3 regions of the Oceanobacillus sp. FSL K6-0127 genome follow, and region 3 is predicted to be linked to each of the others. Evidence: riboswitches for the same ligand, from Rfam matches in the RefSeq annotation. Region 3 holds a riboswitch; each other region holds the start of a gene.
What was found. A riboswitch is a leader RNA that binds a small molecule or an ion and turns the genes downstream of it on or off. The one in region 3 is predicted to bind S-adenosylmethionine.
Positions count from the first base shown of each region.

Region 1: it holds a riboswitch for S-adenosylmethionine, as region 3 does, so the genes downstream of both, MHH64_RS04655 (MetQ/NlpA family ABC transporter substrate-binding protein) here and MHH64_RS03790 (sodium:solute symporter family protein) in region 3, are expected to answer to the same signal.
Region 2: it holds a riboswitch for S-adenosylmethionine, as region 3 does, so the genes downstream of both, MHH64_RS09220 (cyclase family protein) here and MHH64_RS03790 (sodium:solute symporter family protein) in region 3, are expected to answer to the same signal.

Region 1 is NZ_CP150287.1:936,270-946,703, reverse strand. It holds gene MHH64_RS04675 (GntR family transcriptional regulator) at 46-690, shown strand; gene brnQ (branched-chain amino acid transport system II carrier protein) at 921-2,279, opposite strand; gene MHH64_RS04665 (pyridoxal phosphate-dependent aminotransferase) at 2,559-3,728, shown strand; gene MHH64_RS04660 (PPC domain-containing DNA-binding protein) at 4,037-4,546, opposite strand; SAM riboswitch class I at 4,696-4,806, shown strand; gene MHH64_RS04655 (MetQ/NlpA family ABC transporter substrate-binding protein) at 4,897-5,718, shown strand; gene MHH64_RS04650 (ATP-binding cassette domain-containing protein) at 6,014-7,030, shown strand; gene MHH64_RS04645 (methionine ABC transporter permease) at 7,032-7,694, shown strand; gene MHH64_RS04640 (enoyl-CoA hydratase-related protein) at 7,892-8,668, shown strand; gene MHH64_RS04635 (alpha-hydroxy-acid oxidizing protein) at 8,682-9,824, shown strand; gene MHH64_RS04630 (CoA transferase) at 9,862-10,434, shown strand, end outside.
Region 2 is NZ_CP150287.1:1,812,346-1,822,779, forward strand. It holds gene MHH64_RS09185 (MurR/RpiR family transcriptional regulator) at 101-943, shown strand; gene MHH64_RS09190 (M20 peptidase aminoacylase family protein) at 1,008-2,132, shown strand; gene MHH64_RS09195 (GNAT family N-acetyltransferase) at 2,150-2,947, shown strand; gene menC (o-succinylbenzoate synthase) at 3,026-4,141, shown strand; gene MHH64_RS09205 (hypothetical protein) at 4,238-5,290, shown strand; gene MHH64_RS09210 (5-methyltetrahydropteroyltriglutamate--homocysteine S-methyltransferase) at 5,379-6,485, opposite strand; gene MHH64_RS09215 (5-methyltetrahydropteroyltriglutamate--homocysteine S-methyltransferase) at 6,529-7,632, opposite strand; gene MHH64_RS09220 (cyclase family protein) at 7,654-8,406, opposite strand; SAM riboswitch class I at 8,506-8,608, opposite strand; gene MHH64_RS09225 (MBL fold metallo-hydrolase) at 8,789-9,718, shown strand; gene MHH64_RS09230 (CBS domain-containing protein) at 9,790-10,434, shown strand, end outside.
Region 3 is NZ_CP150287.1:772,232-782,665, forward strand. It holds gene MHH64_RS03765 (RraA family protein) at 1-325, opposite strand, end outside; gene MHH64_RS03770 (hydroxyacid dehydrogenase) at 342-1,274, opposite strand; gene MHH64_RS03775 (LysR family transcriptional regulator) at 1,404-2,279, shown strand; gene MHH64_RS03780 (2-hydroxycarboxylate transporter family protein) at 2,390-3,715, opposite strand; gene MHH64_RS03785 (glutathione ABC transporter substrate-binding protein) at 4,168-5,730, shown strand; SAM riboswitch class I at 5,807-5,914, shown strand; gene MHH64_RS03790 (sodium:solute symporter family protein) at 6,029-7,654, shown strand; gene MHH64_RS03795 (flagellin) at 8,102-8,851, shown strand; partial or broken gene MHH64_RS03800 (flagellin) at 9,198-9,311, shown strand; gene MHH64_RS03805 (hypothetical protein) at 9,371-9,682, opposite strand; gene MHH64_RS03810 (endonuclease) at 9,847-10,434, opposite strand, start outside.

The sequences.
Region 1 (10,434 bases), 160 kb from region 3:
TATTGATTAAAGCTTTTAAATTTCTTCTGGAGGGTGTGAACTGCATTGCCAATACCAACGAATCACTTAAAACCTGTTCGCTTATCTGCAAAGAAAAACGCATTCAACCAGCTTCAACAGTGGATTATTGACGGAACCTTACTTCCAGGTGAAAAATTAAATGACACGGAGCTTGCTAAAGCGTTAGGTGTCAGTAGGACGCCAATTCGCGAATCCTTGCAATTGCTGGAATTCCAAGGCTTTGTAAAAATGTATCCTGGTAAGGCAACACAGGTTACAGAGATAGAAAAGGAGTCCATTAATGACATTCTTCCACCTCTAGCTGCATTACAGGCATTATCTGCAGAGTTAGCTGTTACAAATTTGACTCAGGAAACGTTGGAATTACTTAAAAAGACAAATCAGCAATTTTCCGACGCGATTCAGTCAGAAAATTACTATTCTGCCTTGAAGGTTGACGAGCAATTTCACAAAATTATTGTTGATACAGCAGGCAATACATATATACAAGCAATACTTGATTCCTTACAAGCACATGTACGAAGGCTCTTTTTCCATAATTCCATTGTACTGACTAACAATTCGATTAATGACCACTGGAAAATTATTGAGTTAATGGAAAAGAGGGATACCGAAACTCTCTCTGCTGTCATGAATGAAAATTGGCTTCGTACACTGGATGCTTTTTAATTATACCAAACGATTTCAATCTGGCTTCATCGATACTCACAGCTATGGTGATTCGCTTTTGGTTTAATAATCAGACTCAATTGTAATACAAATTCGCACTTGATTCGGAGCATTCATTTACTTCAGGTGTGCACTTCTTTCTACTGCCTGCTCTGGCCATCTGTCCAAAACCAGCTCTACATACAAAAACCCGAATCCCATTTTAGGGGATTCGGGTTTTCATTTCATTATTAGACTTCCTGTGTTGATCCTACATTAACTACTTTAGCAATAATACCTGTAATAATAATAACAATCGCTGCGGGGAGCAACCAGCCCAGCCCTTGATTATAGAATGGCAGAACTGATTCATAAAAGTTTAATACCGGGTTCATCCAGCTGAAATTATCTATTCCTAGCGAATCACAAAGTGCCACTAAACCATCAAATATACTAATTAAGAATGTAACTGCAATCGCTGCTACATAAACCATACGAGCATGGTTAAATAGTGGAGATACAAATGTCAAAAGCATTAATACAATTGCCAATGGATATAGGAACATTAAAACCGGAATCGAGAAGGTAATAATATTCGCGAGCCCAAAGTTTGCAACAACAAATGTTAACACACTAAAGAAAACAACCAATACCTTATAGCTAAGCTTTGGAAATAATGTATTAAAATACTCTGCATTGGCTGTTATCAACCCGATTGCTGTTGTTAAACAAGCAAGGATGATCATGATTGCAAGCATAATAGATCCAAACGTTCCAAAATAATGTGATGCAGCACCACTCAATACTGGACCACCAGTATCAAATAAACCTAGTGTTTCTGTACTCGTAGCTCCTAGTATTGCAATTCCTACATAAATAATCCCAAGTAGCGTAATTGCAATAACCCCTGTTCTTGCTGTCGCAGAAAGAATTCCACTTTTTGAGGTAATACCCAATGCACGAATTGCGTTAATTACGATTATCCCGAACACAAGTGACGCTAAAGCATCCATTGTATTATAGCCTTCCAGGAAACCTGTCACAAATGCACCACCTTGATAGGCTTCTTGCGGGTTCTGCATCGCACCCATTGGATTGAATATAGCAACCAACAACAGAATAACAAGCAATACAACTAATGCTGGAGCCAATATTTTCCCTACATTGTTGACTATTTTCCCTGGATATAATGAGAATAAAAGTGCTACCGCGAAGAATAGAATCGTGAAAACAAGTAAACCTGTCTGTTGTGCACCTTCGCTAATAAATGGCGCGATTCCAACCTCATATGCCACCGTCCCTGTTCTTGGAGCTGCAAAGAATGGGCCAATCGTTAAATAGAGCAATGCCGTGAAGAAAATACCATACACAGGGTGAACTCTGCTAGATAATTCTTGAAGGTTCCTACTACCTGAAAAGCCCATTGCCAGAATCCCAAGTAACGGCAATCCAACACCTGTTACTAAGAATCCAATAATTGCTGGCCAAATGTTTGACCCTGCATATTGTCCTAACTGTGCTGGGAAAATTAAATTACCAGCCCCAAAAAATAATGCAAACAGCATAAAACCGATTGCTAGATATGATGAAAAGGTTATTTTATTATTCATCGAATGTTCCCCCTCGTCGCTAATTAAGCTCGTCTATTTAATTAAAATTTTCCGACAATTTACTCGAGCCATGTTCTATTGATTGATGTTGATAATCATACTATTTTCCTAACAAAAATGCAATATATTACAGAATATTTTTTGATATTTTTCAAAATATCCAAACAGATTAGCCACTATAGTTTTTTATACGACAATTTTTCATTGCTAGACAGAACCATTAAAAGATTATAGAATTTACTCAACAATTCATCTTATTAGTAAAGAAGGTCATATCAAATGGAATTTTCGAATCGTTTAAAAGGGTTGCCTGCGCAATTTTTTGCAACACTCGTTCAAAAAGTTACAGCAGCATATGCAGAAGGTCGCGATGTTATTAATCTAGGGCAGGGAAATCCCGATCAACCAACCCCTGCTCACATCGTTAAAGCATTGCAACAATCTGCCCAAGAGCCGATTACACATAAATATTCCCCATTCCGCGGAACAACCGAATTAAAACAGGCAGCAGCTGATTTCTATAAAAAAGAATACAACGTTGACTTGGATCCGGAAACAGAGGTTGCTATTTTATTTGGAACAAAAATTGGATTAGTAGAATTACCGCTTGCTTTAATGAATGACGGTGAATTGCTTTTGCTGCCTGACCCTGGCTATCCAGATTATCTATCAGGCGTCGGATTGGCAAATGTGCGTCATGAAACAATGCCATTACTACGAGAGAATAATTTTTTACCAGATTATGATAGTCTTAGTTCTAGCCATTTAGATAAAGCAAAACTTCTTTATTTAAATTATCCAAATAACCCTACAGGTGCAACTGCTTCGAAAGCCTTTTTTGAAAAAACGGTGAAGCTGGGCGAAGAGCACTCCATTGGAGTCGTACATGATTTTGCTTATGGAGCAATTGGTTTTGACGGGAATAAACCAATTAGCTTTTTGGAGGCAGAAGGTGCAAAGGATGTTGGAATTGAACTTTATACGCTTTCGAAAACGTATAATATGGCCGGCTGGCGTGTCGGATTTGCAGTAGGCAACAAGGAAATGATAGAGGCAATTAATCTATTACAGGATCATTTATTTGTTAGTATTTTCCCAGCTGTCCAGCATGCTGCAGCTGTCGCGTTATCAGATGACCAAGCATGTGTTGAAGCGTTAGTTGCACTTTACGAAGGTCGCAGAAATACATTAATAGCTGAATGTCAACGAATCGGCTGGGAAGTCGAGGCTCCAAAAGGATCCTTCTTTGCCTGGCTGCCAGTTCCGGATGGTTTTACAAGTGAAACATTCGCTGATTTTCTGCTAGAAAAAGCAGATGTGGCAGTAGCTGCCGGAAATGGTTTCGGATCATTTGGTGAGGGGTATATCCGAATTGGCTTGCTCGTTGAAGAGCAGCGTATCAAGGAAGCTATTCAGCGTATTGAAAAACTTAATATTTTCCCTAAATAACCAACTCATAAAAGGTGATCGTAAAGTTATAGCTCGATTAAGATCCCCTTTTATGGTTCATTCTTGTTCGGCCACTGAGGCTGGGACAAAAGTATTTTTATGAAATAAAAACCGAACATGATTGGTGCAAATAACTCGCTCTGGAAATATAATTCGCGCATCCAGTGGTGGCTGGTGATCCCCCCTTGCGCTATCGCACTACGGTGTCTCACCTATGCCTTACCTCCCGCTGGAGTCTACGTATAATTCCTGCGCTAAGCTTATGCATCGTTCGTCTTTAACATTAAACACTTTTGTATGTCCCAGCTTCAATTTTTCGATAGGTTATACGTCACGTTCTTTCCATGCTCTACAGGATAAAACTGATTCCCGCCTGTCTCTTCATCGTACTTTCGATTGAAGCTCATCCCTTCAATAGCCGTAAGTACAAGGTCTACTGTAATAACGGGGTTTTCCCCTTTTACAAGATGACCGCCGAAAACATTTCCTTCTTGATCACACATCGTACCGTGAAAGTGAATATCATAGTCACCATCACGCTGACATACAACCCCAGTCCCTTGTAAAAACTCAATTGGTCCTTGTCTTACCTGCAAATCTCCATAGCCAGCACCAACTTTTGATTCACTATTTGCTATTAAATATAAATAACCGGCTTTCTTAAAGCTGCCAAAACAGCTGCTGATTACAGCCGATTCAATATCATTTTCTTGACATAGCCGCTCAATTCCGGTTAGAAGATCCGTTTCTGCTAATAACCTAGCCGCAAGAACTGTTCCTGCTTTCCCTTTTGCAAAATGTGCACGACACAATGACACAATTCATCTCTCCCACTCACGAAACTGAAAATTCTAATTATCTCAATAATAAGGGGAGTCCCAAAAGAAATGCAAGAATAAATAAAATAAGTATTGACTGAATTAGAATTATACGTTAATTTAAATAAATAGAATTGAATAGACTACATCTCTTATCAAGAGTAGCTGAGGGACTGGCCCGATGAAGCTCGGCAACCTTTTATGTTACAGCATAGAAAGGTGCTAAATCCTGCAAAACATAACGTTTTGAAAGATGAGAGAGGACCTCTGTATATATACAAGCCTCTCTTTCTTTTAAAGAGAGGCTATTTAATTATCAGCAAGTTTACTATATTACAGGGGGTAACAAAATGAAAAAATTTGGAATTGTGTTATCAATTATTTTATTAGCTGGAGTACTAGCTGCTTGTGGTAATGACGCCTCTGGCAGCACCGACGCACTAAATGAGGATAAAATAGTGGTTGGTGTTACTGCTGGTCCGCATGAACAAATTGTAGAAGCTGCTGCTGATGTTGCTGCTGAAAACGGACTTGAGGTGGAACTAAAAGTATTCTCTGACTATGTCCTACCGAATACCGCATTATCTGAAGGCGACTTAGATGTGAACAGTTATCAGCATGAGCCATTCTTAGATCAATTTAATGAGGATCATGGGACAAGTTTAGTGCCGGTTGGTAAAACTATTTTAAACCCAATGGGTGTTTACTCTGAAACATATGAGAGCATCGATGATATTCCGAATGGTGCAACATTTGGCCTTCCAAATGACCCAACAAACGGTGGTCGCGCACTATTTATTTTGGAAGAAGCCGGGATTATTACGTTGGAAGAAGACAAGAAAGAGACAGCTTCCATTCATGATGTTGTAGATAATCCGAAAAACCTGGAATTCATTGAATTAGATGCAGCACAAATTCCAAATCAACTTAGCGAAGTCGATGCAGCTGCAATTAATACGAATTTCGCTTTAGGAGCAGGTATTAGTCCAAAAGAAGATTCAATTCTATTAGAATCCACCAATTCTCCATATATAAACTATATCGTTGTACGTGCTGAAAATGAAAATGACCCAGTCGTTAAAAAATTCGTTGAAGCATACCAATCTGATGAAGTGAAAGCATTTATTGAAGAAGAATTTCAAGGCTCTGTAATTCCAAGCTGGGATGAATAAGTAAATAAAAGCGGAAGCGCCCGGTTATCGACATACCGACTGTGCCCCGAACTTTGGGATGGTTCTGCCTGTCGAACATTCTTACGGAGGAGATTCACTCCAAAGTATAAGATGATCTATGACTTTCTCTTCTATGGGCGGAAGTCAAGTTCATCTAAAAGGAAACATGCCCCTTTAGGCGTATGCCGATGTTAGGCGTAGAAATAATTCAGCCAAATTTTATACTTCAGTATTTTAACAAAAGAATGTTGCGACTACTGGAGCAGCATTCTTTTTCGAAAGGAATGTAGGTTAGATGATCAAATTAGAAAACATCACGAAAGTTTTCCCATCTAAAAATGGGGACGTAACAGCTGTAAATAATGTTAACCTTCATGTTAAAAAAGGAGAAATCCACGGCGTAATTGGTTATAGTGGTGCGGGGAAAAGTACATTAATTAGGCTTGTCAATTTACTTGAAAAGCCTACGAACGGAAGTGTCTCAATCAACGGAACCGAATTGACCTCCCTGCCACCAGAAAAACTGCGAAAGACGCGGCAGAAGGTTGGAATGATTTTTCAGCACTTCAATCTATTAAAAACTGCAACAGTTTATGACAATATCGCAACTCCATTAAAACTTCTTGGCTATGATAAACAGGAAGTGAAGAAGCGTGTTGAAAAATACTTGAAGATTGTTGATTTAGCAGAAAAGCAAAACAGCTATCCTTCTCAACTATCTGGTGGGCAAAAGCAACGGGTCGCTATTGCTAGAGCATTATCACAAGAACCAGAAATACTTCTCAGTGATGAAGCAACAAGCGCTCTTGACCCAGAAACAACAAACTCGATTCTCGACTTGCTTCTAAAAATTAATGAAGATCTCGGAATAACGATTTTACTTATTACCCATGAAATGAATGTAATCCAAAAAATATGCGATTATGTGTACGTGCTTGAAAAAGGTGAAGTCATCGAACAGAGCTCAAGCATAGAACTGTTCACCAACCCACGTAAGCATACGACGAAGAAATTCTTAGATACCATTTCCCAACGTAAATTATCAGCATCACTTATTTCTCAATTGAAGCTGAATGGCACTGTTACAAGACTTACATTTATCGGTGAAAACACAGGACAGCCTCTACTTTCACAGGTAAGTCAAAAATTTAATGTGGAACCAAATATTCTAACGGCAAACATTATGGAACTAAAGAATGGCATCGTTGGAAACTTAGTCATTCACCTTGTTGGTGAACCAGAACAAATCAATGCATCCTTGCAATTCCTAAACGAACAAGGTGTCGCAACAGAAGAAGTGGAGGGAGAATAACATGGAAGCATTCATCCAAGAATGGCTGCCAATTATCGGGCAGTCTGTCATTGAGACTTTCCAGATGGTCATTATTTCATTGTTTTTTGCAATATTAATTGGAGTTCCATTAGGAATTCTCGTAGTCCTTACACGCCCTGGTCAAGCATTAGCAAATAGATTTATCTATCAGCTGCTCAACTTATTCATAAATGTTGTTCGTTCGATCCCATTTATTATTCTATTGTTCTTTATTTTACCATTCACAAAATTCCTAGTAGGAACAACGATTGGTGTACAAGGGGTAATTGTTCCGCTTGTTATCTACACAGCACCATATATAGCAAGGTTATTAGAAACATCCTTGTTGGAAGTAGATAACGGTATAATCGAAGCATACAAAGCGATGGGTATTAAAACAAGGCAAATTATTTGGAATGTGATGCTCCGTGAAGCACGCCCTTCCATTATTTTAGGATTAACAATTGCAACCGTCAGCCTAATCGGGGCTACTGCAATGGCTGGTCTTGTTGGTGCAGGTGGACTTGGGGATCTGGCATATCGATTCGGCCATTTACGATATGAAGTTGATGTTATGTATGCGACTGTCTTTATTCTTATTATTCTCGTTCAAGGAATTCAATCGCTTGGTAATAGACTCGCAGCACGTTTGAAAAAAGATTAGTATAGCAGGTTCAAAAGGTCCGGTGAGAATGATGCATCGAGAACAAGGAACTTCGACGCACAGGACGTCCTAATGTCGGTGTCGCAGCAAAGCTTTTCGATGGGCTAGTAATCACAGCCCCAGTACATTGCGACCTTAGCCGATTTCGGACCTTCTCATCCTCCTTTTTGAACACACACTACTTGGAGGTTTTTTGCATGTCAAATGATCTTTATATTGAAAAACATGGTGCGATTGCAACGATTACTATTAATCGCCCTGAAAAGAAGAACTGTTTTTCACTCGCTATGTTCCAAAAATTAGAAGTATTACTAGATGAACTCAAACAAGATAACGCCATAAATCTCCTCATTGTCCGTGGTGTTGATGAAACAGCTTTCTCTGCAGGCGCAGATATTACAGAATTTCTAGAAGTTCGTTTACATGCAGAAAAGGCAAAAGCGTATAATGACTTTGCACTAGGGGCAATTGAAAAGCTATATCGATTTCCAAGACCAACAATTGCCATGATTCAAACGCTGGCTATCGGCGGAGGTCTGGAGCTTGCTAATGCATGTGATTTCCGATTTGCAACGTCAGGGAGTAAGCTCGGGATTACTTCTGCAAACATCGGTATTGTGTATAATCTGACAAGTACAAAACGACTATTTAATTTAATTGGTCCTTCTAAAACAAAAGAATTGCTTTATACAGCAAAGCTGATCACCGCAGAAGAAGGTAAGGAAATTGGCTTAATTGACTATGTATGTGCTCCTGAGGAAATTGAGGAAGACGTTTCTAATTTCGCTAAACAAATCCTTAAGAAATCCCCAGTAGCAAACGCAGGTATTAAACAAGTCATTCAAGCTATTATAGATGGAGATAATACAGAAACCGATGCTATTTCAAATCTCATTCTGGAATCCTACAGCTCGGATGATTATGTGGAAGGCATACAAGCTTTCTTAGAGAAACGAAAACCAAACTTCTTATAAAGGTGTGACACGAATGACAACCGTACAGAAAAATGACTCATTTATCGAAAGCATCGTTTCATCCGAAGTATTCCCTTTTAGCGCAGAGGAATTAGAAGCAGCGGCTAAAGGTAAAATCGATACAGCTGCATTTGGTTACACCCGATCTGGTGCTGGTGGTGAAGAAACATTAAGAAAAAACATCGCTAGCTTTGAAAAGTATTCAATTGTTCCTAAATATTTAAACGATGTGTCTGTCGCTGATACGAGCATTGAACTATTTGGCCGTACTTACGCACATCCATTTCTGCTTGCACCTGTCGGAATGTTAAAAATAACACATGAGGATGCAGAGATCGCAGTAGCAAAGGCAGCTGCAAAATACCATGTGCCATATATTCAAAGTACGGTGTCCAGCTACTCCATTGAGGAAGTAGCTGCTGCATCTGCCAAAAGTCCAAAATGGTTCCAGCTCTATTGGTCCAATAACGAAAATATTTCGTACAGTATGGTAAAACGAGCGGAAGAAGCTGGTTATGAAGCAATTGTTTTGACGATTGATACATTTATGTTTGGCTGGCGGGAAGAAGATATGCGAAATCGTTTCTCTCCTCTAAGAGAAGGTTATGGAAAGGCAAATTACATTACGGATAACGTCTTCTTATCTACTCTGGCACATGATGATCACGACTCTGTGATTCAAGAGATATTGCAAAATATTTATCATCCTACACTCAATTGGAAACATGTAGCTGAGCTGAAAAAGCGTACATCCCTACCAATTTTATTGAAGGGTATCTTACACCCATCTGATGCAAGACTTGCAATCGAAAGTGGTGTCGACGGCATTATTGTTTCCAATCATGGTGGCCGTCAGCTGGATGGAGTTATTTCTAGTATTGATGCACTTCCAGCGGTTGCAAAAGAAGTAAGTGGAGAACTCCCTGTTTTACTTGATAGTGGAATTCGTCGCGGAGCAGATGTTGTCAAAGCTCTCGCACTAGGTGCTGATGCGGTATTATATGGAAGACCTTACGTATATGGGCTAGCAATCGCTGGACAAACCGGTGTCGAAAAAGTACTCGAAAACTTCATTCAAGAGACAAAAGTTTCACTCGCACTTTCTGGAGCAGCTAATGTGAAGCAAGCTCGTCATATACATGTTGTAAAAAACTAGCAACGATAGCATAACAATCTTAAGGAGTGGGCATCCAATGGAACAAGCATTAAAAGGCATGAAAGTGGTTGATCTATCTCAGGTTTTAGCAGGACCCTACTGTACGATGGTATTAGGTGACATGGGTGCCGATGTCATTAAAGTAGAGAAATATCCAATTGGCGATGATACACGCACAATGGGACCATATATCAATGAAGAAAGCTATATGTATATGATGGTCAACCGGAATAAAAGAGGCATGTGTGTCAACTTGAAAAATGAAGCAGGTTTACAAGTTTTATATGATCTTATCAAAGACGCGGATGTCTTTGTAGAAAACTATCGTCCAGGTGTAACAAAGAAGCTAGGCATTGATTATGACACGTTAAAAGAAATTAACCCAAATCTTATCTATTGCTCCATCTCTGGTTATGGACAAACCGGACCATACAGCAATAAGGGCGGATTTGATATTATGGCGCAAGGCCTTTCTGGTTTAATCGATATGACCGGCGAAAGGTCAGGAAACCCTGCTAAAGTTGGGATCGCCATTCATGATATTGCTGCAGCAGAAACAGCTATTCAATCGATACTTACTGCCTATATCCACCGACTAAAAGGGGGAAAA
Region 2 (10,434 bases), 1.0 Mb from region 3:
TTCGAAAATATGATAGTATAAATTAACTGAAAAAAGGAATTACTTCTTTTCTTTTGATAAATAAAGGAATTCCTTTATTCGCTGAATAATGAGGGATTATATGGAAAATATATACCAAAAAGTTTATGAACAAAAAAATACATTTACGAACAGTTTACAGAAGATTGCATCATATATCTTAGAGAATCCCAGGTTGTTTGCAGTTTCTTCTGCCACGGAAGCTGGAAAACAAATTGGAGTTAGTGAAACAACTATCATACGATTTTGTAAACAACTTGGATATAAAGGATATAAGGAACTTCAAGAGGAGGTTCAAAATATCCTATTACAAAGGAGTTCATTATCTGATTATGTAGAAGATAAAAAGGTTGATGGCGGAACAGAGAATTCCATTAAACAATTAATGGCGAGTGATGCAGGAAACATTCAAAAAATGATGCAGCAGCTGTCAGAGGAAAGTCTCTCAACAGCTGTAACGAAATTAACAAATGCAGATCGTGTTATTGTTGCTGGAGTTCGTTCCTCTCATGCACTAGCAAGCTGGTTTTCGTATTCACTCGACTTAATCCACGGAAATACAAGGATGTATAATCCTGGCACAGATGATATTCTATTGAGGCTAAGTGAGCTCACTGAGAAAAGTGTGTTTGTAGGATTTTCTTTTCATCGCTATGCTGTAGATACGATTAATATTGCTAAGCATGCTAAGGATAAGGGAGCGTTTGTAATTGGAATTACAGATTCAAGCTTTTCTCCAATTACAGCATATTGCGATTTAGTATTAAATGTGCAACTGTCTGGTAAATCAACATTAGATGCAGCACCAGCAGTGATGTCATTGTCAAACAGTATCATTGCTTCAATATCACTTGAAAATAACGAAAAAGTTAAGCAAAGAGTGGAATTGTTTGATTCTATAAATGGAAAAGATTTTTTTGACTGATAAGAACAGCTTTCTTATTTTGTACGACGCCAAGTTTTTTAAGCTTAGATGGGAGTTAATTAAAATGAACGCAACATTGAAAAAAATAAATCCATTATTAGAGGATATATTTAATCATTTACACGAACATCCAGAGATTAGCTGGGAAGAAAGGAAGACTACGGATTATATTGAACGGTTGTTTCAAGGGAAAAACTGCACGATTAAACGTTTTGAAGATTCGACGGGATTAGTAATTGATATAGGTAGTGGCAGTCCTGTTATTGCCCTCAGAGCAGATATTGATGCCTTATGGCAGGAAGTGAACGGGACATTCCAAGCAAACCACTCTTGCGGACATGATGCCCATATGACGATTGTCATTGGTGCTCTCCTTACAATCTTAGAAGAAAAGAAACAGTTTAAAGGAACGTTTCGGTTTATTTTTCAACCGGCAGAGGAGAAAGGCAATGGTGCGTTAGCTTTTGTGGACAAGGGTATTGTTGACGATGTGGATTATTTGTATGGAATGCATTTGAGACCGATAGAGGAGTTGGGATATGGACAATTTGCTCCGGCTATTGAGCACGGTGCAGCTAAGTTTATCCAAGGCCATATAAAAGGGCATGATGCACACGGAGCAAGACCACATTTAAATGCAAATGCCATTCAGGTTGGTACGGAATTTTTTCAAGCAATAAATAGCATTCATGTGAATCCAATGATTCCTCACTCTGCTAAAATGACTGCATTTCATGCAGGTGGAAAAAGCTCAAACATAATTCCCGGAAATGCTAGTTTTTCAATTGATGTTAGGGCTCAGAATAATGAGGTGATGGAAGAAATCACAGAAAAAATTTATCGCATTGCTTCATCGCTAGCACAGCTTCATGACGTGGAAATTGACTTGTCAGTTGGTGCAAATGTGGCCGCTGCGGTGCTTGATCAGGATGCAATATCTTTTATGAGACAGGCAATAGTTGAATGTGCGGGAGATGAGAATTTATCCCCGGTTATTACAACAACAGGTGGCGATGATTTTCATTTCTATACGATTAAACGCCCAGCTTTAAAAGCAACAATGCTGGCAGTTGGCTGCGATTTGGTGCCAGGTTTGCATCATCCTGAGATGACCTTTAATCATAACGCTATTCCAAAAGCAGTTGAAATTATAACATGCGCCTTATATAAAACAATGGAATCATTATAGTAGAAGGAGTCATTCTTGTGGTAAAAGGTAAACTCGAAATTAGGAAATTAACGACGCTGGATGAATTAAGAGAAGTTCAGAAGTTAGAAGAAACAGTTTGGCATATGTCGGCGATCCCGTTGCATCAAACATATACAGCATTAACGAATGGCGGCATTATTTTAGGCGCCTATGATTCCGAAAAGCTAATTGGTTTTCTATATAGCTTTGCAGGATTTGATGGGAAAAATGCTTACCTATGCTCTCATATGATGGGAATACTTCCAGCGTATAGGAAAGATGGAATCGGAAGAAAGCTAAAACTGAAGCAAGCAGTATTGGCAAGGGAAATGGGCTATGAAGTAATAACATGGACATTCGATCCATTGGAAAGTGTAAACGCCTATTTAAACTTGCATAAGCTTGGTGCCAAAGGAGTTTATTTTAAAGAAAATCACTACGGTGAACTAGGCGATGAGTTTAGCCAAGGCCTGCCATCTGATCGTTTTCAAATTATATGGGATATCAGTCAAACCTGCGAAGAGAAGGAAACCATATCAGTTGATGCAGTAAATATATTATTACAAATGGACTCTGAGCGTAAGCCTGTTCTAACAGACAATTATCATGCTAATGATAGTATGGAATGGGATATGTGGCTGGTTGCAATTCCAGCAAATTTTCAAAGTCTGAAAGAGGAAAACTTTAATCTTGCAAAAGAGTGGAGATTGACAACGCAAGAGCTCTTTCGAAGACTCTTCCAACATGGCTATCAAGCTTCCGACTTTATTCATTATGCTGAAGACTATAATTATTATGTTTTTCGCAAACAGTAAGTATTAAAGCAGGTAGAAGAGGTAAAGCTTTTCTGCCTGTACGATGAAAAGTTATGAATTTAAACAGGAGGATATACAATGACAATACCTATAAAACAGTTAAAAATACATAAATTGAATATGCGTTTAAAAGATCCTTTTACAACAAGCTTTGGTACCTTTCAGGATAAGGAATTTTTTATTACAGAGCTCATTGATGAAGACGGAAATCGCGGGTATGGGGAGTCTGTTGCATTTTCAAGTCCTTGGTACAGTGAAGAAACGGTAAAAACCAACTTGCATGTCATGGAAGACTTTCTTATTCCGATTTTAAAAGATAATCAAATTAGCCATCCGGAACAAGTATCTGATTTATTCCATCCAATTAAGCGTAATAATATGGCAAAGTCTGCATTAGAGGGAGCGGTTTGGGATCTGTATGCAAAACGAGAAAAACTCACCTTAGCTGCAGCTCTAGGTGGAGAAAGAAAACAAATTGATGTTGGAATCAGTATTGGAATCCAACCTACAGTAGATGATTTAATTCAAACGATTCAACACTTTGTTGATGCCGGCTACAAACGAATAAAAATAAAAATTAAGCCGGGTTGGGATGTAGAGGTACTTCGTGAGGTTCGCAAGCATTTTCCGGATACACCAATTATGGCAGATGCAAATTCAGCGTATACGATTGATGATATTGAACATTTACAAAAGTTAGATGATCTCAATTTAATGATGATTGAACAGCCATTGGAGCATGATGATATTGTAGACCATGCGAAGCTTCAAGCGGTTATGAAAACACCAATATGTTTAGATGAGAGTATCCATTCACTTGAAGATACGAGAAAAGCCTACGAGCTTGGCAGCTGTAAAATTATTAACATAAAAATTGGACGAGTCGGTGGATTAACCGAAGCGAAACGAATTCATGATTTTTGTATGGATAAAGGTATCGACGTTTGGTGCGGTGGAATGCTTGAAGCTGGTGTAGGCAGGGCGCATAATGTTGCATTAACAACATTAGCACAATTCGTGTTACCAGGAGATACAGCTGGTTCATCAAGATATTGGGAAAGAGACATTATTAAGCCGGAAGTAGTTGTAGAGAATGGACTGATAAATGTTCCAGATCAGCCTGGAATTGGCTATGATATCGACGAGAAAGCGATGGATGAATTTACGGAATGGGCAAGAGTCTATCATTTTTAATAAAATACGGTGTTATATAGAGGAGCGCATTGTAAGCTCTCCTCTTTTACAAGATAAAAATTCATAATATTATGATATATCGAAGGGGATTTACATATGAAAAAGAGTCTTCAGGTTGCTGGAGCTTATGTTGGATTAATTGTGGGAGCAGGGTTTGCTTCTGGTCAGGAAGTCATGCAGTTTTTTACAAGCTTTGGAATCTATAGTGTAATTGGAACCATCATCGCAGGGTTACTCTTTGCATTTCTAGGAATGCATGTGCTTCAGTTAGGAACTTATTATCAAACAGCATCACATCGTGAAGTAATTTATAAAATATGTGGAAGATATTTTGGCTTTGCAATCGATCTATTAATTACATTCTTTCTGTTTGGTGTTGCAGTTGTCATGATTGCAGGTAGCGGATCGATATTTGAACAACAATTCGGTATTCCTCCACTTGTTGGGAACTTAATCATGACTGTAGCTGTCATTGTTACACTTTGTTTGAATGTAAATAAAGTTATTGCGGTAATTAGTAGTATAACGCCTTATTTATTGGTATTAATATTTATTATTACAGGATATTCTTTATTTACGAGTGATGCAAGCTTTAGTCAGTTAAATGCATTGGCAGAAGCGCAGCCTGCTTCAGCCCCTAACTTTATTATAGGAGCATTGCTCTATGTTTCGTATAATCTTGCAGCAGGATTTGCTATGCTGGCCGTCATTGGCGGCACGATGAAGGATAGAAAAACTGCTGGCTGGGGTGGAATTCTTGGTGGAATCGGACTTGGGTTATTACTATTTCTAATTAATTTGAGTTTATTTATGAATATCGGGTCTATTCAAGAAGCAGATATGCCTACATTAGTACTGGCGACAGAGGTATCGCCAATTGTTGGTATCTTAATGGCAATTGCTTTATTAGGGATGATTTTCAACACAGCAGTAGGTATGCTTTATGCTTTTACTGCACGACTTGTGCCGCAGAATACGAGAACGTTTAAAGGAGCCGTTGTTATCATAGGTTTACTAGCTTTTGGTGTAAGCTTTATTGGCTTTACGACACTTGTAGGGACCGTTTATCCAATTACCGGATATTTAGGCTTTGTTTTAATTATTGCGGTTATTATATCTTGGGTTAGATTAAGAAAAGCACAATCATAAATGAGAAAAACGAACAGCAATTGCATGCTGTTCGTTTTTTTAGAAAACTTGGTATTCACCAAGTTTGGGCGATGCCAAGTCTACATGATTATTTCCAAATCTCTTTCGATAACTCAACAATATATTTCAATTTTGTCCATTGCTCATCCTCTGTTAGCTTATTCCCGTGATGCGTGGAAGCAAATCCACACTGTGGGCTTAAAGCAATTTGCTCTAATGGCACAAATCGTGATGCAGCTTCAATTCGCTTTTTGATCACTTCTTTATCTTCTAGCTCACCAAATTTTGATGTAATCGCGCCAATAACAACTTGTGCTCCACCTTTTGGAACATGTTTCAACGGTTCGAAGGTTCCAGAACGCTCATCGTCATATTCAAGGAAAAAGCCGTCCACTTTCTCTTTCGCAAAAAGAATCGGAGCAACTTCAGCATAACTGCCTTGGAATGCCCAGCTAGAACGATAGTTTCCGCGACATAGATGTGTTGTTACAATTAAATCCTCTGGTTTGTCTTCGAGTACACCATTTACAATACGAACTGCTAAATCGATTAATTGCTCTCTTGAATAGCCGCCAGTATCGATTAATTTAAAGTCAGAAGATGAAAGTCCAGCAATGTACACATCGTCTAGTTGTAAGTAACGCACACCAGCATCATAGAATGCTTTTACAGCATCTCGGTATGCTTGTGTAATATCGTTGGCATATTCCTCAATATCTGGATAAATTTCTGGGTTTCGTATCCCAACTTCAAATAGCTGGTTTGGACTTGGAATCGTTTGTTTCGGAACCGCACGGTCACCAACAATTTCCTTAAATTCAATAAAGTCCTTAATAAACGGATGATCGGCATTAAAGGAAATTTTCCCGGTGTTACGCACATGATATCGGTCTGTTTCTACGCCATCGAATTGATAGCCTTTTTCGGTGTTGTAGCCTTCAATCCCATTTAAATGCTCAAGAAAATCAAGATGCCACCAGCTGCGACGGAATTCACCGTCGGTTACTGCTTCTAATCCGACTTCAATCTGTTTATCAACAATACGTTTGATTTCCTTTGTTTCGACTTCACGTAATTCTGCTGCAGTGATTTTGCCTGTTTTAAAATCTTCTCTTGCCTGATGTAGGTTCTCTGGACGTAATAAACTTCCTACGTGATCTGCTTTGAATGGCGCTTTTACTAGCGTTTGTGTCATGATCTATTCCTTCTTTCTTTTATTTTAATAGTAGGTAGGAAAATTATCCCCAAATCTCTTTTGAAATGTCTACGATAAATTTCAGTTTATTCCATTGTTCTTCCTCTGTTAGCTTGTTACCATGATGGGTTGACGCGAATCCACACTGCGGACTTAAAGCTATTTGCTCCAACGGTACATAGTTAGCAGCTTCCTGAATGCGTGCTTTCAATGCCTCTTTATCTTCAAGCTCACCAAATTTAGATGTTACAGCGCCAATGACTACTTGTGCACCGCCCTCTGGGATATACTTCAAGGGCTCAAAGGTTCCAGAACGGTCATCATCATATTCTAAGAAAAAGCCATCTACTTTTTCTTTTGCGAATAATGTTGGTGCAATTTTTGCGTAGCTTCCTTCAAACGCCCAGGTAGATTGATAGTTTCCGCGACATAGATGTGTTGTTACAACTAAATCCTCTGGTTTATCTTCTAGCACTCCATTAGCAACACGAAGCGCTAAATCGATTAAATATTCTCTTGTTAATTTACTATCATTAAATGGAATCGTATCAGAGCTCAATCCTGCAATATAGACATCATCTAATTGCAGGTAACGACAGCCAGCATCGTAAAATGCTTTTATCGCATCACGGTAAGCGACGATAATATCATGTGCATATTCCTCAATGTCTGGATAGACATCTGCATTCCGAATCCCAGCATTGAATAACTGATTTGGACTTGGAATCGTTTGTTTTGCGACAGCCCTGTCACCAACAATTTCTTTAAACTCAATAAAATCTTTGATGAATGGATGGTCTGGGTTAAATGCTATTTTTCCAACATTGCGCACGTCGTATTTTTCCGTTTCCACGTCCACAAATTTAAATCCATGATCTGGTACATAGCCTTCAATACCAATAAAATGCTCTAAGAAATCTGTATGCCAAAATCTTCTGCGAAACTCCCCATCGGTTACAGCCTGAAGGCCAACTTCAATTTGTTTATCAACCACTCGCTTAATTTCCTCTGTCTCAATCGTACGAAGCTCACTTGCCGGAATAGCTCCTTCTTTAAAATCCTTTCTCGCTTTATGAACCCTTTCCGGTCGTAATAAACTTCCTACGTGATCTGCTTTAAATGGTGCTTTAATTAATGTTTTCGTCATGAAAATCCCTCCATATTTTTATTAAGGTAATATTGCAAAAGATCTTACTGGGAATCCAGTTGCTTTTTCTGGTTTGGCAACGATATTAAAGATATAAGCACCTTTTGTTGGTACTTTATCTAAATTGGTTAGAAGCTCGATTTGGTATGTATCTTGCTCCAGCACATAATACTCGCCAATGAGTGAGCCATTCTTTCGGACATCGATGGAGGAATCTGTATCAAATGTTTCATGACCGACAGCATTTACGTTTCTTTCTTCAAATAAAAATCGCAATGCGTCAATTCCCCATCCAGGCAAGTGACTATTACCAGCTTCGTCCTTATTTTCAAAAGCAGTTTTATCTGGCCAACGTTTACTCCAGTCGGTTCGTAACGCTACAAATGTACTTGCTTCAATCTCACCATTTATTGCTTCAAATGCTAGAATATCTTCTTTCGATAAGGTGAAGTCATTATTTTCTAAAGCTTCCTTTGACTTATCGATCACCACAAGCGGTAAAACAAGTTCCTTTAATTCAAGCTCTTCAAGATAACGTTGATCCTGTACAAAATGAATTGGTGCATCAATGTGTGTGCCGTATTGTCCAGGAAAGGTAAATCGTTGTGCGAAAAAGCCATCATCATGTGTGAAAAGTGTTTTGAATTCGGCATCGTCAAATGCTGCGAAATGTGGTGAGTTTGGCCCGAATGCGTGCGTGAGGTCTACCCAATTTTTCTTTTTCAGTAACGCAATTGCCTGTTGTAATTCTGTTCCTGCTTGAACCGTTGCCATTTAATCCCCTCCAGTAGTTTTTTAAAACTTCTTTAAAGAAAAGAAAAAACCTCTTCTTAAAAATAAGAAGAGGTTAGGCACCGTATCGTCTAATATCTCTTCTTATCTTCAAGCAATCATTGCTTCTGGAATTGGCACAGTACTTAAAAAGTCTGTTGCCGAGGTATCATAGGGCCAGTCCCTCCACCTCTCTGGATAAGAAAGTTTTTTGTATGAAATTAATAATTAGAATACTCCATACGATTCTGAATGTCAACCATTAAAATTAAGAATATTACATGTAGCGTGAAAAAAATTGCAAAAGTTAGAGATTCTTGCAATCTAACTGATCAACGCTAAAATTAATAGTATAGAAGGAGCTTTGTACAATGGGGATGATATTTTGTTAGTTAATGTAAGTGAGGGTATAGAAAAGCTAGTCGTTCGTTTTCCAGGAGGAATGCAAGAGGTAAATAGCTATCTTGTCAAAGGAGAGAATGGCTATACCGTTATTGATACAGGGATTTATTCAGAGGAAGCAATTGCGACTTGGGAAGCGCTATTTGATACTGGTGTTGAAGTGAAAAAGGTTGTTTTAACACATACACATCAGGACCATATTGGTCTAGCGAGATGGTTTCAGGAGAAAAAGGGAGTTCCCGTTTACACATCGAAACTCGGGTATAAGGAAATGCTGAAACATCGTGATAAGAAGAGAATTAAAGAAAATCTTGCTGATTTGCTTCATATGCATGGTGGGCCGAATTTGCCTGGCAGAATAGGTAATGATTCCTTTATCTATGAATTTGAACCAGATGGATTCTTTGATGAAACTGATACCATCCTGTTAGGGAATCAGTGTTTTGAGGTTGTTTGGACACCGGGTCATGCTCCGGATCACTATTGCTTTTATCAAAAAGACAGGAAGCTAATGCTAATTGGCGACCATATTTTAAATAAGATTTCTCCTGTAATCGGTTTGTGGACAGGGGAGGAATTCAATCCATTAAACGATTATTTTGCATCCGTTGAGCGGATGCAGCATTATCCGACAGCATTAGCCTTACCAGGGCATGGTGAGAATATCCATCGCTTGAGTGAACGTGTACAAACATTGATTCAAGGACATGAGCGTCGGTTAAATGAGGTTGAAAGCATTGTGAAAGCAGAGACTTTGACAGCAGCCGAAGTGTGTGAAAAAATTTATGGCAGCCTAAAATTTAGTCACTTTGTTAGCCCATTTATGGCGACTTTAACAAGACTAATATACTTAGAGTCTATGGATAAGATACACCGATTTTATGATAATGAGAAAGTTTATTTTCAGCATTAACCAGTCGTAATATTTGAGTGTACGAAATCACTGGTATGTAGAAGAGAGAAAAAGAATAAGGAGGGCGGAAAGTGAATCGTGTTAACAATCCGATACTAAAACAAAATGAAACTGTCGTGCATCGAAACTCAGATCGTTTTTTGACGGCGTTCAATCGAATCGAAAAGGGCTTAAAAGCTTTGCTTATTAAGAAAGAAATGGGGTTTTCAAGAGCTGTTAAAGTCCTGGGTAAATCAAATGCGTTGATAAAACAGTTTCAAGATGACCTGCTTGAATTTGCTGAGTTACGAAATGCTATTGTACATAACAAGACGGATCTCATGTATACTATTGCAGAGCCACATGATTCCGTTGTAGAACGGATAGAAGCAATTGAAATTGAACTTTTAAAGCCTAGAAAAGTAGACCCGCTTTTTATTCGTAAGGTCGTATGCTTTCAAGAAACCGAGCCATTATCGAATGTACTAGAAGTCGTTAATAAGCAAGGGATTACGAAGTTTCCAGTATACAGTGGTAATGTGTTTCAGGGGTTAATTACGCATAAAGGAATTACAAAATGGTTTTCGAAAGGTATCGAAAATCGATTAACCTCTCTATTAGATGCAAGATTAGTAGAGGTCTTGGAATGTGAAAAAAGGGATAACTTTAGATTCATATCAAAGGAGACATCTGTATATGAAGCAAAGGAAATTTTTAAGGAGCAAATTGGAAAAGGC
Region 3 (10,434 bases):
TCTTACTCTTAGCATATGAATACATAATCTCACCGCAAACACTATGATTCATATCTCTCCCAGCATCTACTACGATAACATCACCAGGATCGGCCATTAATAATGCCTGATGGAATAGCATATTATCTGCAATAGAGGCTTTTACAGTGAGTGCTTGTCCAATTATTTTCTTTTCTTTCCCCATTGGCCTAATATGGGCATTCATACTATAAAGTCTACCCATACAATCAGATACATTGGCACTTGGGTATTTTCTTAATGCTTCAACTAATTGTTTATCTAGATTATTTCTGTGCTGAATTATTCGTTTTCCAACATTCATCATTATCTTCCCCTTTATACTATACAACTCTATAGTTAGGTGTCTTACCTTCTAACACAGTTATAACTTCTTTTACCACCGTTGAACCCATCAGTTTCATCGCTTCTACTGTGTTTGCGCCAATGTGAGGAGTAGCAACAAAGTTATCTAAACTAAGTAATGGATTTTTTGATGTGGGTGGTTCATGCTCAAAAACATCACTTGCAGCTGCAAATATTTTCTTTTCTGCTAAAAATTTATACAAAGCCTTTTCATCAATTACTCCACCTCTAGAAGTGTTTATCAAGACTGCATGTGGTTTCATAAAACGTAAAGCCTTTTCATTAATTAAATGCTTGGTATCTTTTGTTAGTGGAACACTTACCGATACAAAATCAGCTATCATCATCAAGTCTTCTAATCTATCTACTTTTTCAATCCCAACCTGAGAACACTGCTGTTCTGTGACAAATGGATCGTATACTACAATCTTCATATCAAATCCGTGCTTGGCGATTTTTGAAGTATTTAATCCAATCTTACCTGCTCCTATCAGTCCCAATGTCTTATTATTTAGCTGGTAGCCCATCAGCTCTTTAGGTGCTATTGATTTATTTTCATCTTTCTTTCCCTTCTCAAAGCTTAAACTTATATTACGCACAACATTCGTCATAAGAGCGATAATTAACTCAGATACAGATTGAACATTAGCTTCCGGTGTATAGACAACTTTTACATCATATTCTTTGGCGGCTCCTATATCAATTGAGTCATAACCAATACCATGTTTACCAATAACTTTTAACTTTTTTGATTCCTCAATCATGGAACGAGATACCTTTTCTGCCCGGATTATCATGGCATCGATATCCTTTAGCTCATCAAGATTATTTGTTAATGTGGCATATTTTTGAAGTGTGTTTAGAGCATCTTCATCTATGTGTTCATTAAGATAGACCTTATACTTTGGCACTTTATCTACTCCTTTGTTTGATAGCGCTAACAATTAATTATATACTAAGTATAAATATTGCTAAATGTAATGTAAAATACATAAGAACTGTATTAAATACTATTTATTTTAATATTAGGAGGATCGAGAATGAACCTGAACTTTATCCCGACGTTTTTAACGATTGTACGAAAGCAGTCGATTAGTGCTGCAGCAGAATCGATGCATGTTGCTCAAACGACAATTAGCCAAAGACTAAATGTTGCGGAACAAGAATTTGGTTTTAAACTCATCGAAAGAGGAAGGGGTATTAAAAAAATTACGTTAACACCTGCAGGCGAGGAATTTTTACGTTTAGCAGAACAGTGGGAAAACATCTATAACGACTTAAAAATCCTAAAAGAAAAAGGACCTAAGCTAACGTTGAGCATTGGTTCGATAGATAGTTTTAATACATTCTATTTACCAAGTGTCTATAAGGAAATTAACAAAACATCATCGTCTGTGCTACTACATAGTCATACACTACATTCAAATGAAATTTATTCCGGAATTGATAATAAGACACTTGATATAGGTTTTACGCTAATTCAAAGGAGTCATTCAAACGTAAACGTAGAGAAATGTTATGAATCTGATTTAGTCGTATTACGCAGTGGCAATGTTAGCGATTCAAAAGTAGATCCTTTAGCGTTAGATCCTTTATATGAACTATTTATGCCTTGGGGAGAAGAATACAAAATATGGCATGAGTTTTGGTGGGATCCGTTAAGTGTTCAAAAAATAAAACTAGACGATATCCACTTATTATTCGATTTTTTACAAAACCCAACTTACTGGGCAATCGTTCCTGAATGGATTGCGAAAAAGGCAAATAAAAGCAGAGGGTTTTCGATTCAGTATTTTACTGATCCGCCACCAAAGTACACCTGTTACAGGCTTACTCATAAAAATCCAAGCTTGTCTAAGAGTTCTGCTATTGAGTTTTTTGATAATCAATTGAAAAAATGTATCTCTATGTCATGACAACGTCTTTATTTTTTATATAATGTATTCACAAATAAAACCCCTAGAATGTTACTTGCTCAACACTCTAGGGATTTCGCTTCTATATTAAATATAAATCTAACATATTATTACGTGGCGGATAGAAAACTCATAACTAAAATTGTTAATACTCCACCAATACGTGTAGTTACCTGTAAGAAGGGATACAATTGCATTCGATCACTTGCTTTTAGAACAGCAACATCTCCTGAACCTCCCATATCAGCTAACGAAAGTCCAGAGATGATGGAAGACTCAATGAAATGAAAACCAATTAGCCATCCAGCCAATCCGGCGATAATTGAAATAATCACTACAATAGTAACAATTAAGAAGATGTGTGATGGATCTGTAATGATTTGTAGGATACGGTCAATATCAATTAAGCTTGCACTTATAGCTACTAATATAGCTGGGATCCAAAGCTTACTTATAAAATTAAACCATACCTCTGCACAAACGGTGATATATTCAGGGAAAATATTCCAAACCTTTAATATTGCAGTTAAAATTATGATCCATACAAAAGTATGTAGTGCGGGGACAAGTTCACTTAGCAACATTCCTGCCATATATAATCCGCCAGCTACCATCATACCTATTCCGATATTGCGAAGTGATTCTAGCATACTTGTATCTTTTGTAGTTTTAAATCCTGCATCTTTTTTTCTAAGAGGATTCCCTTCTCCTGAGAATCCTTTTACAAACATGTTTTTATTTTTCTTCCCTAAAAAGTTAAGTACAGACGCTAATAGTATACAAATAATATTAGAAACGATTACTGCAGGTGCAAGAATATCGAAATAATCTACTGGCAAACCTCCCATATTATCAGCATAAATCTCCGAAAGCGGAATGGCCCCTGTAGTTATTCCGCTTGCCATAATCGGTGCCACTATCATAAGAATCGTTTGTTTAAATCCTATACCAAATAGTTGCCCTAGCAAACCACCCGCTAATGCTGCCAGTAATATCGTCGTTAATAAAGGAATTAACATTTTTAAAGCTACATTAATAAGAACTTCCTTTTTTATTCCTAATATACTTCCGACAATTAATCCTGCAACAATTAGGTTAGAGAATCCAAAACCACTATAGAAATCAGCAGCTAATTCAGCAGTTACTTCAGGCAAAATTCCGATATAAATTAGTAGAGAGGGTAGGAAGATGCAAAGTATAGTACCTCCTCCAAAATCAGAGAATTTTGGAATGGAATCCCCCATCCACATGAACAAACCACCTAAGCCCATCGTAATCATAAAACCAGTAATTAAACTAGAAGGAACGACATCAAGGTATAATCCTACTATTGCAGGTACTAATAGTAAAAGATATATTGGAAGTTTTATTCCGTAAATCTCTTGATTAAAATTATTATTCTTTCTTTTTGTATTCACAACATTTTCACTGCCCATTAATCCCACTCCTTTTTTAGATAAGTATTTCCCTAACAAACAAATTTTGATAGCGCTTTCTATTAATTGGAACGTATACTTGCTTTGATTTCTATTATCCATCATAAATATTAAGAATTATAATGTAAAACTAATATATTTGCTAATAAATATCAGAATATGTGATGTTATGATGTTTAGAATCTCATTGTAAGGAAAAAGAGCTATTCTCATAGTTAATTAGTTTGTAATTAAAAACATTGAATGCTATTATATATTCAATTCAAAGTAAATTCATCGGTATTATTGAATAATTGAATTGAGAGATAGACGTTGCTAGGAGGGGGATATAAACTGTTCTTAAAATAACTGAACAGATCATAATAGATACATAATTGATTGAGGATAATGGAGAGTAAACAATCATAGAAATTAAAAGTAGTAAAAATATCAACACGTGGAGTGTGGTTAAATTGAAAAAAGCATTATTATTTATTTTACTTATAGCTGGTTTATTGGTTATTTCTGCATGTGCTGGTGACGGAGCAGATGAATCAGAGAATGCAGAGGAACAAAAGGATCTGACAGTTGGATTAGCTGCAGAGCCAGTATCGCTGGATCCGCACGCTGCAAATGATGGTAACTCCTTATATGTGATGAATGCCATCTATGATACGTTGGTTGAACAAAACACAGATTTGGAGATTCAACCAGCTTTAGCTGAGAGCCTTGAACAAATTGAAGATACTGTCTGGGAAGCAAAGCTTAGAGAAGATGTTACGTTCCATGATGACAGTGCATTTAACGCGGAAGTAGTAAAAGCGAACCTGGATCGCGTTCTTGATCCTGATATGGGCTCACCGCTAGCCTTTTTATTCGATATGATTGATTCCGTGGAAGTAGTAGACGAATATACGGTACAGATTCATACAAAATATCCTTTTTCAGCATTGCCATCTCATTTGGCACATCCGGGCGGGCATATGATCAGTCTTGAGGCGATTGAAAAGGATAATGAAGCAATAGCTAATGGTGGAGAACCGTTTGCAACAGTTAATGAGAACCCAATCGGTACAGGATATTTCAAATATGATGACCGAACAAGTGGAGAACAAATAAAAGTTGTAAAAAATGAAGACTATTGGGGAGATAAGGCCGGTGTAAATTCGGTAACCTTTAAATTTGTCCCAGAGGATTTAACACGAATTGCAGAGCTGCAAACGGGTGATTCGGATATCATTTATCCAGTAAATACAAGCAATATTGACGAAGTGGATACGAATGAAGGTACACACGTTAAACAATCGGATAGCGCAAGTATGTCTTATCTTGGCTTCAATGTAGAAAAAGAACCATTTACAGATCCTAGGGTAAGACAGGCGATTGCAAAAGCAATTAATAAAGAAGAAATTATCGAAGGGGTACTAAATGGTGTGGCTTTACCAGCAAAAGGACCGCTCGCGCCTACCGTGTTTGGGTATGATGAGGATGTAGAGCCTATCGATTATAACATTGAGGAAGCAAAGGAACTATTAAAGGAAGCGGGCTATGAGGATGGTTTCAATGCGACAATCATGGCCTACGATACAAATACATCGGATATCGCGCAGGTTATCCAAGCAGAACTAAAAGAAATTGGTATCACTATTGACATTGAGATGACCGAAGTAGGAACTTATTTAGAAGTGACTGGTAATGGCGGTGTTGATATGTTTATCGGAAGCTGGGGGACTGTAACATTGGATGCGGATTACGGACTGTACCCGATGTTTCATTCAGCAAATGCCGGAAATCCAGGAAACAGGTCTTTTTATGCGAATGATGAGGTAGATGAGTTGCTGGAGGAGGCAAGACAAGAGGGAGCGGAAGAAGAAAGACTGCAACTATATAGTGAAGCACAACAAATAATTGTAGATGAAGCTCCAATCGTTCCACTTTACCATTCTGTATTGCTAGCTGGTTTAAGGGATGAAGTGAGTGGATTTTATCAGTATCCAAGTAGTTTCCCATTTTTGCGTGATGTAACGATTGATTGACAGATAAATTGAATTTTAAAATAACATTGACTTTTTCATCGTGAAGGTGTAATTTTAATACAATTGAATATTGAACTTCTTATCAAGAGAGGTGGAGGGATATGGCCCTTTGATACCTCGGCAGCGGGCTCAATTTATTGAGTACTGTGCCAATTCCATCAGACACTGGTCTGAAAGATAAGAAGAGGTGCCCTGAATTTATCTACCCTCTTCTTATGGAAGGGGGTTTTTGCTTTGTCTTTGTAATTGAATATTTGTTTGGAATAAGGTGATGTAAATATTAAGGGAGTGACTAGTTGTGACAGAATATGGTGTATGGACAATTATACTGGCATTAGGATATACATTTGCGCTCATATCGGCAGGGCAAATTGCCAAAAGACGTGTGACAAAGAAAGATAGTTATTTTGTTGGAAATCGGAATTTCAATAAATGGATTGTTGCGTTTTGTATAACTGGATTATTCTCGGGATCCACATTTATCTCTATTTTGGAGTTATCTTATTTAACCGGTATCTCCGCAATCTGGTATGGGGTGGCGGAAATGGTTCAAATATTTATTATTGCTTTGTTGATTATCCGTTCTTTCCGGAAAAAGATGCTTGTAACGGTTTCTGGTTTGATAGGAGATACGTATGGTAGAACGGCAAAAGGCTTATCAGGAGCAATTACTGCATTTGCCTTTCCCATGTGGTCCGTTGCCACGGCAATCGCATTTGCTTCTGCATTTCATGTGTTTACAGGTATTTCATTGAGTTTATCCGTTGCGTTTACTGCTATTTTACTTTTTATCTATTTACAAGCTGGTGGCATGTGGTCCATTGCCTTCACACAAACGATGAATATGTTTGCATTCGGATTAATGATCGTAATTGGAGTTGTTGCCTTTTTCATCAATCCCGGAATATCAGGTTTAGCTGCATTGAACATGGAGCGTCCAGAAATGTTTAACTTTGGAAGTGTCGGACTGCAAGTAATTGTCGTCTGGTTTGGGACGTTCCTCGTTAACGTCATTCTGGCTCAGGCTGCTTTCCAAATGGCATTATCCTCCCGCTCGCCAGAAGAGGGTCAAAAAGGACTTGTCATGGCTGGATTCATGGCGATTCCATTCATAGTCGGTGGCGTTATCTTCGGAATATCAGCTGCCACCGTTGTGCCGAATGCATCCACTGGACTTATCGCGATTCCCCAGTACTTGATGGAAGTCTTGCCTGCCCCATTAGTAGGTTTGTTTTTCCTTGGTGTATGGGGTTGTGCACTCGGATGGGGTGGACCTTGTCAGTTCTCAGGTGCCACAAGTCTCGGACGTGATGTGGGAAGTGCGATTAATCCAAATGCCACAGGGGACCAGCTTATTAAATATACGAAAATCTCGCTGCTGCTTTTAACCGGCCTGATGATTGCGTTTGGCTTATTGCGAACAGAGCAATCGGCATGGTGGAATGTATTTGCTTGGACGATACGAAATAGTGCCACGTTTGCACCGGTAGTAGCCGCATTATTCTGGCCGGTGGTAACGAAGCGAGCTGTAGTTGCTTCCTTGTTCACTGGATTTACTAGTGGACTGTTATGGTATTACCTGGGCGGCTGGCATCCACAGGAATTTTATCTAAACATACATCCGGTTTGGATTGGAAGCTCGGTTAATATCCTGACAATTACGTTGGTGACGTTGGCTAATAGAAGAACGAGTTTAAGATTGCGAAAAACAGATCGCTTTGGTTACTTGGGATTAATTGGAGGAGTAATTTTTACACTGGTTAATATTTTATACTTTGAACAGGCGTATAATAGTGGATTGTTTGGGTTGTTTATGTTTGTAGCTATATTGAGTTACTTTATAGCAGCAATTCGGTTTGTGAGGTTAGATGAGCGGGGAGCGGTAGTTGCAGAAGAACAGGAATACATTGCGTCCAACAGTTAAGAACATAACACCATTAAATTTCTAAAAGTTTATCTCCCGATTAATAGGGGTATAGATGATTTATCGCAATGAAAAGTAATGAGTAAAAGTGTTAATAGGGAATGGAGGTAGAATGAGTATGGATTTAATTATCACTGCTTTCGTTGTCTTGATTGGTGTCTTTGTATTAACCATTAGGGCGTTTACAGCAGTTTATAAAAATAGATTGAAGGATTCTAATTAGGAGAGAGATTTCTATTAAATAATGCATAAGGGCATCCTTCTTTAGGAGGAGGTCCTTTTTTGGGTAACCAAGTAGTACTGTGGTCTATTTATGACTAATCTACCGACATAATAAAAAGTTTAATAAAATTGCTAAAACATTCCTAAACCATGCCGATATAAATAATGAAGCGAGACACAAGGATGTGACTTGCTAAAAATTAAAAACATGGAGGTAGATTGATCATGATTATCAATCACAATATTTCTGCTCTTAACGCACATCGTCAATTAGGAGCAAACCAAGGTGCAACACAAAATTCATTGGAGAAACTTTCTTCAGGTCTTCGTATCAACAAAGCTGGAGATGACGCTGCAGGTCTTTCGATTTCTGAAAAAATGCGTGGTCAAATTCGTGGATTAGAAATGGCTGAGAAAAATGCTCAAGACGGTATTTCTATGATTCAAACTGCCGAAGGAGCTTTGAATGAGACTCATTCAATTCTTCAACGTATGCGTGAGTTAGCTGTTCAAGCTTCAAATGATACAAACGTGACAGATGATAGAGATGCAATTGGACAAGAATTGGCAGAACTTGGTAAGGAAATAACTCGTATAAAAGAAACAACACAATTTAACGAGCAAAATCTTTTAGATGGAACTGCTGGAGACGGAGCTGGAAGTGTTGTTTTCCAAGTTGGAGCTAACACAGACCAAACTATGACAGTTGATTTTGCTACAGCAGGAATAAATTTAACTGATATTGAAACAGCGGTAGGAACTTTAGATGGAACTAGTGTTGCTGATACAGCAACAGCAACAGCATTAATTGACACAATAGATACTCAAATTAAAAGTGTTTCATCAGGTCGTTCACTTCTAGGTGCGACTCAAAACCGTCTAGATCACACAATCAACAATCTAGGTACATCAGCAGAAAACCTAACTGCTGCAGAATCACGTATCCGTGACGTTGATTATGCCGAAGCTGCTTAAAGCTGAATGAGGCACAGTCGTCCTAACTGGTAACGGTTAGAGATTACGACCGGGTGAAATGCTGGAAAACCCTTAGAGCTCGTCTTACCACAACGCAGCTGGAAACAGTAATCGTGAAGGTTTGAAAAAAGATGAGATTGGGCAATCAGCAGCCGAGCTCCTGTGAGGAAACTTTGGAGAAGGTTCAACGACTAGAATAAACCACCTAACGTTTATGCTAAGGTGATGAAATTCGTAGGTGAATGATAGAGCCGCTAAGTCTATCAGAATCCGAAGTTCCCGGCCCCTACTAGAATTAGAGGGTGAAGATATAGTCTAGTCATTTGTTAAAGCAAATGTTCGCACGATGGCGAAAGAAATGATGGAGTTCACTAAGAACAACATTCTTTCACAAGCGGCACAATCTATGTTAGCTCAAGCTAACCAACAACCACAAGGTGTTTTACAATTATTACAATAAGATTAGCAAGTCTGGAAGAGACTCTAGCTTTGGCTAGAGTCTTTTTTAACAATACATATTTAAAATGTTAATGCATCAATAATTTCATTTTGCTCTTTAACATATTCATTCCAAATAGCGGTTGATACAATTTTTTCTATATGCAAATTATTGAAAAATTCATGGCTAATCTTAATTTTGTTCACTAGTGCTGAATCAATTAACTGATTAATGTATAATACCGCTAGGTTACTATACCAACCGAATCCGGTTGTGAATTTATCCATTAACATATGATTATTGCTTTTTGTAAGAATATAACTCTCAATTTTATTAATATACCTAAATCCATGTGCCATATCTTTTTCATTTATCTTTTTGTAACCCTTCATAAATAATACCTCCTTCTTGGTAATTAAGTATATTATAAATATATAGTTATTTATTGAGCAATGTTAGTTTTGAAGTGTGTAAGTACATATCAAAAGGCGCCTTGCTTATAGAACTTAAATATACATAGTTTTTGTATATTACCTCGTGATTTAGGGTTTTTCCTTTAAAATCTAGGGTGAGATAAATTTTCTTGAAAGGATAATTCAGTTATCCCACTTAGAGATAATCCTGTAACGTTGTTTAAGAAGTAAAGTCTCTTTAAATTTGATTGGCTCACAATTATTTGATAAGGTTTTGGCTCTATTTGCAATTGTTGTATCTTTGAAATGTACTTTTCATAGAAAAGACCAGATTTGTATATTTTTATAAGGTTATCCAATTTAACTAGCATTTCATTGATTTCTTTAGTTGGTTTTTTTATTTCTAGTTGTTTTGGCAAATACAAGGTCGTCCTTTTTGCTTTAATATCAAATGAATGATTAAAGCGATTGGGCATTTTTCTATGCATGCTTACATGCGTGAAGGGGGTAATTAGATGAAAAAAGTAATGAATTTGGTATTGATCATATAGAATGATACGGTTTTGATTGTCTAAGCGAAAAGATAAATAAAACTTGCTAGAAAGAAACTTGATCAATTGCTTATTTTCTAGTCGGGAGAAATTGTCCGTAGATAGAATGATTTTTAAAGGAACTCCATTTTTCTGTTTGAAATGCCCGTCGTCCATATACCACCACGCCAGCGATTCTAC